Regions from separate parts of the Acidovorax sp. LjRoot66 genome, predicted to be linked through region 1. Evidence: riboswitches for the same ligand, from Rfam matches in the RefSeq annotation. Region 1 holds a riboswitch; the other holds the start of a gene.
The links. A riboswitch is a leader RNA that binds a small molecule or an ion and turns the genes downstream of it on or off. The one in region 1 is predicted to bind glycine.
Positions count from the first base shown of each region.

Region 2: linked by a shared signal. The riboswitch ahead of ACSQ3Y_RS31300 (D-amino acid dehydrogenase) and the one ahead of gcvT (glycine cleavage system aminomethyltransferase GcvT) in region 1 are both predicted to bind glycine.

Region 1 covers NZ_CAXUQU020000001.1:4,962,937-4,967,338, reverse strand. Annotated here, with positions in the region: gene gcvP (aminomethyl-transferring glycine dehydrogenase) at 1-723, opposite strand, end outside; gene gcvH (glycine cleavage system protein GcvH) at 754-1,128, opposite strand; gene gcvT (glycine cleavage system aminomethyltransferase GcvT) at 1,215-2,357, opposite strand; glycine riboswitch at 2,408-2,534, opposite strand; glycine riboswitch at 2,548-2,639, opposite strand; gene ACSQ3Y_RS23305 (TRAP transporter large permease) at 2,646-3,923, opposite strand; gene ACSQ3Y_RS23300 (TRAP transporter small permease) at 3,920-4,402, opposite strand, start outside.
Region 2 covers NZ_CAXUQU020000001.1:6,676,736-6,681,137, reverse strand. Annotated here, with positions in the region: gene ACSQ3Y_RS31310 (sulfite oxidase) at 1-814, shown strand, start outside; gene ACSQ3Y_RS31305 (c-type cytochrome) at 828-1,148, shown strand; gene ACSQ3Y_RS31300 (D-amino acid dehydrogenase) at 1,152-2,474, opposite strand; glycine riboswitch at 2,569-2,677, opposite strand; gene ACSQ3Y_RS31295 (YXWGXW repeat-containing protein) at 2,859-3,302, opposite strand; partial or broken gene ACSQ3Y_RS31290 (YXWGXW repeat-containing protein) at 3,438-3,877, opposite strand; gene ACSQ3Y_RS31285 (DUF6463 family protein) at 4,025-4,402, opposite strand, start outside.

The DNA of each region.
Region 1 (4,402 bases):
CTTCTCCACGTCGGCACGCAGGTCGTCGATGCGGCCGCTGGTGGCGGGGTACTGGGCCAGCACGGCGAAGTAGTCGCCGTCCAGAGCGGCGTGCCACTCGGGCGCGGAATTGGCCAGCACCACCTCGATGTTCAGCGGCCTGGCGCGGGTCTGGATGACCTCGATGGTCTGCGGGTGCGCGTCACCGGCCACGATGAAGCGGTTGCTCTTGCTCTTGACAGAGCGCTTGGCCAGCGTCATGGCCTCGGCCGCGGCCGTGGCCTCGTCGAGCATGGAGGCGTTGGCGATCGGCATGCCGGTCAGGTCGCAGACCATGGTCTGGAAGTTGACCAGCGCCTCCATGCGGCCCTGCGAGATCTCGGCCTGGTAGGGCGTGTAGGCCGTGTACCAGGCCGGGTTCTCGAGGACGTTGCGCAAGATCACGCCCGGCGTGTGCGTGCCGTAGTAGCCCTGCCCGATGAAGCTCCTCAGGACCTGGTTCTTGCCTGCCATGGCCTTGAGCTCTGCCAGGGCCGCCGCTTCCGTCACAGGCAGCGGCAGGTCCATGGCCGTGCTGCGCGCAATCGAGCGCGGCACGATGCTCTCGATGAGGGCGCGGCGCGAGGCCTCGCCGATCACCGACAGCATGTGCGCCTCGTCGGCCGCATCGATGCCGATATGGCGGGGCAGGAATTCGGTGGTGTTTTCGAGCGCGCCGAGCGGCAGGGCGGATTGCATCAACATGGGGCAGGTCTCAGGCAGGGGCGGTTGCAGTTATGCGTTTTTCGCGAACTCGGTGTAGTCGGTCTCGCTCAGGAGGGCGTCGAGCTGGCCGGCATCGCTGAGCTTGACCTTGAAGAACCAGCCGGCGTTCAGGGGATCGGAATTGGCCAGCGAGGGGTCGGCGCGCAGGGCTTCGTTGACCTCGACGATCTCGCCCGAGACGGGCATGTACACGTCAGCTGCGGCCTTGACAGACTCGACCACGCCGGCGACTTCGCCCTGGGCAAAGGTCTTGCCGACTTCGGGGAGGTCCACGAACACCACGTCACCCAGGGCGTCCTGGGCATGCACGGTGATGCCCACGACAGCGGCAGCCGCGTCGGCGGCGTTGATCCATTCGTGGTCTTTGGAGAATTTGACGGTCATGGGGAAGCTCCTGTGGCTCTTGAAAAATGAAGGAATCTGCAATGTAAGCGGCATCGGCCCACGCAGGGGCCGTGCCAGGGCGGGCTTCAGCCCCGGAAATAGTTGGCGGGCACGAAGGGCATGGCGCGCACTTCCATGGGAATGGCCTTGCCGCGCACGATGGCGTTCACCCGGGTGCCGATGGCGGCAAATGCGGGCGTGACGTAGCCCATGGCCACGGGCTCGTTCACCGTGGGCCCGAGCAGGCCGCTGGTGACCTCGCCGATGGCCTGGCCGTCGGTGCTCTGCAGGGGCGTGTGCTCGCGCACGGGCACACGCTCCAGCGCCACCAGGCCCACGCGCTTGCGCGCCAGGCTGGCGGGGTTGTCGATCTGCGCCAGCACCTTGTCGGCACCAGGAAAGCCACCCGCGCGCGCACCGCCGGTGCGGCGCACCTTCTGGATCGCCCAGTTGAGCGCCGCCTCGGGCGGGGTGGTGGTAGTGTCGATGTCGTTGCCGTACAGGCACAGGCCGGCTTCCAGGCGCAGCGAGTTGCGCGCGCCCAGGCCGATGGGCTTGACCTCGGGCTGCGCCAGCAGGGCGCGGGCCAGGGTGTCGGCCTGGGCGGCCGGCACCGATATCTCGAAGCCGTCTTCGCCCGTGTAGCCGCTGCGCGTCACGAAACAGTCGCAGCCGGCAATGGTGTAGCTGCCACCGGTCATGAACACCAGTTTTTCGATGCCCGGCGCCAGGCGGGCCAGGGCGGTCACGGCCTGCGGGCCCTGCAGCGCCAGCAGGGCGTGGTCGGGCATGGGTGCAACTTCGCAGCGCTGGCCGATGCGCGCCTGGATATGCGCGATGTCTTCCACCTTGCAGGCACCATTGACGATCACGAACAGCGTATCGTTGCCCTGGTTGAAGAACATCAGGTCGTCGATGATGGTGCCTTCATCCGTCAACAGCAGGCCGTAGCGCTGCTTGCCCACCGGCAGGTCGATCACGTCCACGGGCACCAGGGTCTCGAAGGCGGCTGCGGCATCCGGGCCGATGAGTTGGAGCTGGCCCATGTGCGAGACGTCGAACAGGCCGGCGGCCTGGCGTGTGTGCAGGTGCTCCGCCATTAGTCCGGCGGGGTACTGCACGGGCATGGAGTAGCCGGCAAACGGCACCATGCGGGCGCCCAGCTCCAGGTGCAGGGCGTTCAGGGGCGTGGTGAGCAGGGGGGCAGCGTTGGCGGCAGGGGCAGACATGGGGCGGACTCCGGGCAAATAGGGGCCGCGACCCTCAATGAGGTCGCGGGATTTGCCCTGCTGTCCGCTTTACCTGAGAGATTCACCGCACCGCCCTGGCTGGCGGCTGCGGCTTGCTCCTTCGGTGGATGGCCTGCGCGCTGTGCTGCGCGGCCACCTCTCTCCAGCAAGGGAACGCCTGCATCCCTGCAGGCGGTTGCCAGTCCTTTTGCCTGAGCGTTCGGGGTGTCCCTGCGCCTTCGGCGGCCTTCTCGAAGGAAGGCTCTCTCCTGACCGGGTGAATTCTAACTACTTTGAATACACCAGATCGCGCAGCGCGAGCGAAATGCCTGGGATATAGGTGATGAGCATCAGGCACACCAGGATCACGCCGACGAAGGGCAGCAGGTGCTTGATGATCCGGTCCAGCGAGATGCGCGCTACCGTGCAGGCCGCAAACAGGTTCACGCCAAAGGGCGGGGTGATCATGCCCAGCGCCAGGTTCACCACCATGATGAGACCGAAGTGCACGGGATCCACGCCGAAGTGCATGGCCACTGGCGCGAGGATGGGGGCCAGCACGATGATGGCGGCGCTGGTTTCGATGAACATGCCGATCACGAACAGGGCCGCGTTCACGCCCAGCAGGAAGAGGGTGGGCGATTGCAGCACCGACTCCAGCCAGCGGCCGATTGCATCGGGCACGCCCGCGCGGGTGATCAGGAAGGCGAACAGCCCCGCGTTGGCGATGATGAACATGATCACCGCCGAGGAGATGACCGATTTGCGCAGGATGGCGAACAAGTTCTGGATCTTGATTTCGCGGTAGATCACGACGCCCACGACGAGGGCGTAGAACACTGCCACGGCCGATGCCTCGGTGGGGGTGAACACGCCGCCATAGATGCCGCCCAGGATGATCACCGGCATCAGCAGCGCCCAGCCGGCCTGCAGCGTGGCCTTGCCGAAGGGCATGCGGCCTTCGCCATCGGTCTTGCCCCAGCCCTTCCACTTGCAGTACGCCCAGACGAAGAGCATCAGCGCACAGCTGATCAGCAGCCCGGGGCCAAAGCCGGCGATGAACAGCTCGCCAATCGACACCTCGGCGCTCACGCCGTAGAGGATCATCGGGATGGAGGGCGGAATGATCACGCCCAGTTCGGCGCTGGTGGCCTGCAGCGCTGCGGCATAGCTCGTGGGGTAGCCGTGCTTGATGAGGGCCGGGATCAGGATGGCGCCGATGGCGAAGGTGGTGGCCACCGAGGACCCCGACACCGCCGCGAAGATCATGCAGGTCAGCACGCAGGTCATGGGCAGGCCGCCCTGCACGCCGCCCACGATGCTCTTGGCAAACTCGACCAGGCGGCGCGAGATCCCGCCGGTTTCCATCAGGTTGCCCGCCAGGATGAAGAAGGGGATGGCCGCCAGCGGAAACTTGTTGATCGAGGCGAACATCTCCTTGACGGAAATGAGCATGTTGGCATTGGAGGCCTGGATGCCGAGGATGGACGCCAGGCCGATGGAAACCGCTACCGAGATGGTGAGTGCAAAGCACAGCACCATCGTTGAAATCATGACCAGGCTCATTGGGCCGTCTCCAGTTCCATGCGCAGGGGATCGATCAGGTTGCCGATGATGCCGACCACGCAGAACAGGCCGCCGACAGGCATGGCCAGGTAGGCCCAGAACATCGACACCGACTCCAGCCCGGCCATGCTCTGCACGCCTCCGCGCACCGAATAGTCCCAACCCCACCAGATGATCACGCCGATCAGCGCCAACGCGGCGAGCGACACCACCCAGTCGAGCATGCGCCGCATTTTGGGCGGGCTCCAGCGGTACAGCACGTCCACACTCACCATCGCCCCCTGGCGAAAGGCGGCAGGGATGGCCAGAAACACCATCCAGATCAGGCTGAAGCGGATCAGTACCTCGGTCCATTCGGCAGGCTGCTCCAGCACGAACCGGGTCACGATCTGGAACATGCCGAGCGACGAGGCCACGGCCAGCATGGCGCAGGCGGCCAGCATCGCGATGGAGGTCGTCCAGCGCTCAAAAGTCAGAAA
Region 2 (4,402 bases), 1.7 Mb from region 1:
ATGCTCGGGCAACGGGCGCGGCTTCTTCCCCAGCAAGCCCAGCGGCACGCCGTGGACGGTGGGCGCGGCAGGCTGCGTGGTCTGGAGCGGGGTGCCGCTGCGCAACGTGGTGGCCGCCCTGGGTGGGCTGGCGGGCGGTGCTGCCTACCTCACGGGCACGGGCGGCGAGAAATTGCCCGAGGGCGTGGACCCGCTCTCGGTGGTGGTCGAGCGCTCGGTGCCCATCCAGGCGCTGGAGAATGCCATCCTGGCCTGGGAGATGAACGGCGAGCCCATGCCGCTGGCCCATGGGGGGCCGCTGCGCCTGGTCGTGCCGGGCTACCAGGGGGTGAACAACATCAAGTACGTCAAGCGCGTGGCCTTCGGTGCCGAGCAGTCGCAGGCACGCATCATGTCGCACGGCTACCGCATGTCGCCACCCGGCACCAAGGCGGGCCCCGAGCAGCCCTCGGTGTGGGAGATGACGACCAAGTCCTGGATCAACGGCCCCCTGCCCGAACAGGGCACGCTCAAGGCCGGCATGGTGCAGGTGCATGGCGTGGCGTTTGGCGGCACGCGCGGCGTGAAGGGCGTGGAGGTGTCGGTGGACGGGGGCAAGACCTGGCAGGTGGCCCAGCTCATCGGGCCTGACCTGGGCCGCTTTGCGTGGCGCCAGTTCGTGCTGCCCGCACGCCTGGCCGCAGGGTCACATGAACTGCTCAGCCGCGCCACCGACACGGCAGGCAACGTGCAGCCCGAGCAGCGCGAGGAAAACCTGGGCGGCTACAACAACACGAGCTGGCGCGACCACGGTGTGACCGTGGTGGTCGCTTGAAGCGGTGCGCATCTTGCGCACCGCAGCCGCGGCCTGGCTGCTGGCGCTGATCGGCAGCGGCGCCTGGGCCGCAGATGCCGGCGAACTGGCGCGGGGCAAGGAGCTGTTCGGCAAGATCCAGCCCTCCTGTGCCGTGTGCCACACGCTGCAGGCGGCCGGGGCCGAGGGGCAGGTGGGTCCCATCCTGGACGAGCTCAAGCCCAATGCCGAGCGCGTGCTGCGCGCACTGCGTGCGGGCATTGGCGTCATGCCCTCCTATGCCGACAAGCTCAGCGAAAAGGACATGCGGGCCTTGGCGCACTTCGTGGCGCAGGCCAGCGGCGCTGCTCCCTGAGCGTCAGGCCTTGTGGGCCGCTGCCGTGGGCAGCCGGCTGGGTGCCGCGCTGTGGGGCATGCCCGTGAAGGCAAAGTCCAGCTCGGGCGCCAGGCCGCTCACGATGCGCGCCAGCGACTTGCCCGAGCCGCAGGCATGCGTCCAGCCCAGGGTGCCGTGGCCGGTGTTGAGGAACAGGTTGCCGAGTTTCGTCTTGCCGATCAGCGGCACGTTGCTCGGCGTGGCGGGGCGCAGGCCGGTCCAGAACTGGGCCCGGCTGGCATCGCCCGCGCCGGGAAACAACTGCTCCACGCGGCGCACGATGGCGTCGCAGCGCACCTGGTTGAGGTCGCGGTTGTAGCCGTTGAGTTCGGCCGTGCCGGCAATGCGCAGGCGGTCGCCGCCGCGCTCGCTGGTGTAGCGCGAGAACACGAGCTTGTACTCATCGTCGGTGAGACTCACCTGGTGCGCCATCGATGCATCCTTGACCGGCATGGTCACCGAGTAGCCCTTGGCCGGGTAGATCGGCAGGCGGATGCCCAGGGGCTGTGCCAGCAGCGGGCTGAACGAGCCCATGGCGAGCACGAAGGCATCGCCGTGCACGCGCTCGAAGCGGCCTTCGGCGGTGGTCAACTCCACATGGTCGATGCGTCCGCCCGCCTCGCGCAGCGCGGTGATGTGGTGGCCCAGGCGGAACTGCACGCCCGCAGCCTCGCACAGGCGCGCCAGCTCGCGGGTGAAGGTGTTGGCGTCACCGGATTCGTCCTCGGCGGTGTAGGTGGCACCGGCCAGTTGCGGGCGGATGTGGGCCAGGGCCGGCTCGATGCGCACGGCCTCGTCGGCGCTGATGACCTGGCGCTCGCAGCCGAGCTGGCGCATCTGCTCGGCCGGGGCCAGGGCGCCGTCGAACTCCTTCTGATCGGTATAGAAATGCAGGATGCCCTGCGTGCGCTGGTCGTAGGCAATGCCGGTGGCGGCGCGCAGCTGCTGCAAGGTGTCGCGGCTGTAGGTGCCGAGGCGCACGATCTGCTCGATGTTGTGGCGCGTGCGCGCCGGCGTGCAGTTGCGCAGGAAGGACAGGCCCCAGAGCCACTGGCGCATGTCGGCACGGATGCGGAACAGCAGGGGGGCATCTTCCTTGCCCAGCCATTGCAGCACCTTGAGCGGCGCGCTCGGGTTGGCCCAGGGCTCGGCATGGCTCACCGATATCTGGCCGCCGTTGGCAAAGCTGGTTTCCGCGCCGGGCGCGCCCTGGCGGTCGATGACGGTCACCTCGTGGCCAAGTTGCTGCAGGAAATAGGCCGAAGTCACGCCGAGCAGGCCGGCGCCAAGAACGATCACACGCATTTTGAAAGCCTCTGGAAGGGCAATCGCCGGGCCTGTCGGTGTCGCTGCGGGTGTAGGTCTCAACAACGCGCAGCGGGCACGTCATGGCCCGGCTGCCGCTCCCCCTGTCCTTGGTACCTGAGAGATTCACCGCCGCCCCTCATGGGCTGCGGCTTGCTCCTTCGGTGCGCTACATGGCGTAGCGGCTCTCCAGACGGCCTTGATGAATGGTGCAGTACGGAACCTGAGCGTGCATGGGAGTTTGCGCCTTCGGTGAAGCGGGCGGTGCCGCTTGCTCTCCTGCGGGGGCCATTCTAGGGCGAGGCCAGCGCACAAAAGCGAACGCCGCAGCTAATGTGCGGCGTTCGTTGCTGATACAAGACCGGGCAGTGGCCCGGTCAGGTGTCAGTTGCGGCGCGGATTGTCAGGGTTGCTGTCGCGGCGGTTCGACACGCCATCGCCATCGCGGTCCCGGTCGTTGCGGTTGGCAACGCCGTCACCATCACGGTCCCAGCCGCCACGGCGCATTTCCCAGCGGCCATCGCGTTCCTGCCAGGTGGGCTGGCGGTAGGCGTAGCCCGGGCGTGCCTTGACCCAGTGGCCGGCGACCCAGACGTGGCGGCCGCCACGCCAGTCCCAATGGCCTTCTTCCCAGACCTGGCCACGGCGTGGGCGTGGCACCGCTTCACGGCGGGGTGGTGGAGGGGCGGGGATCACCTGGTACCCCTGGGGGCCCGACTGGATCACCACGGTACCTTGGTGCACCGGCTGGGCCGTGGCTACGGACGAGAGGCTTGCCAGGGCCAGGGTGGTTGCAATAAGGGCTGCGTAAGTGGTTTTGTAAGCCATGGATGACTCCTTTTTCAATGTTGTTGTGTCGCCTTTGTATGGTGGGCAGGCAGCAGTGCCACGTCTGTAGGCGCTGCGCCTTGGTGCCTGTAGGCGAGCGGGGCCGGCGCCACCAGGGTAGCCGGCAGGTCCCCGTCAGTTGCGGTAGGGGTTGTCCGGGCGGCGGTCGTGGCGGTTGGGCACGCCATCGCCATCGCGGTCCCAGCCGCCGGGGCGCATGTGGTGGCGGCCGTCGCGCTCTTCCCAGCGCGGTTCACGGTAGCTGTAGCCGGGGCGGGCCTTGACCCAGTAGCCCTGGATCCACACGTGGCGACCGCTGCGCCATTCCCAATGGCCGGGCACCCAGGCCATGCCACGGCGTGCATGGGGTGGCGCTTCGTAGCGGGGTGGGGGGGCGCGTGGTATTGCACCGGGGTGACCTGCAGCGGCGCCAGGGCGGGGCGCTGCACGGGGTGTTGGTAGTAAGGGGTGCCGGTCTGGATGACGACGGTGGCGCTGGGGGATGCCAGCGCCGGGGCAATGGCACCCAGCGACAGCAAGGCCAGGGAAGCGACGGCGAGGGCGATGCGGGCCATGAAGGTCTCCTTGGAAATGATTCCTTGCGGAACCGGAGCCTTGATCGTGGGCGCTTTGCGTCAAGCCGGTGTAGTGCTCATGCGAAGAGTTGTAAGTGTGTGTTGCTGCAGCGCGGCTTGCGCACCCAAAGCGTGATTTATGTCACGTCAGCGGACCAGCAGGGCCAGCGCCGGCGGCAGCACCAGCCAGAAGCCTGACACCGGCATCAGCACCACGCCTGCCAGTACCAGCGCCAGCAGGCACCAGCCCATGGGCCGCAGCGCGACGGCCGGCTGGCTGCGCTCCAGGGCCGTCACTTCCCACGCCAGCAAGGCCAGCACAGCGCCGAACAGCAGGAACCAGACGGCGGCACCCAGGTGCATGTCGTCTGCCACGGCGTTGAACACGCCTCGCTGCCACAGGATCTGCCACTGCGGGACAAACAGGACGGCCGCCGCCAGCGTGTGCAGCACGGCCACGGCCAGCAGCCAGCGGCCCTTCCAGGGGCGGGCAGCAAGGGTGGAAAGGGACCAGGGAAGGCTGTG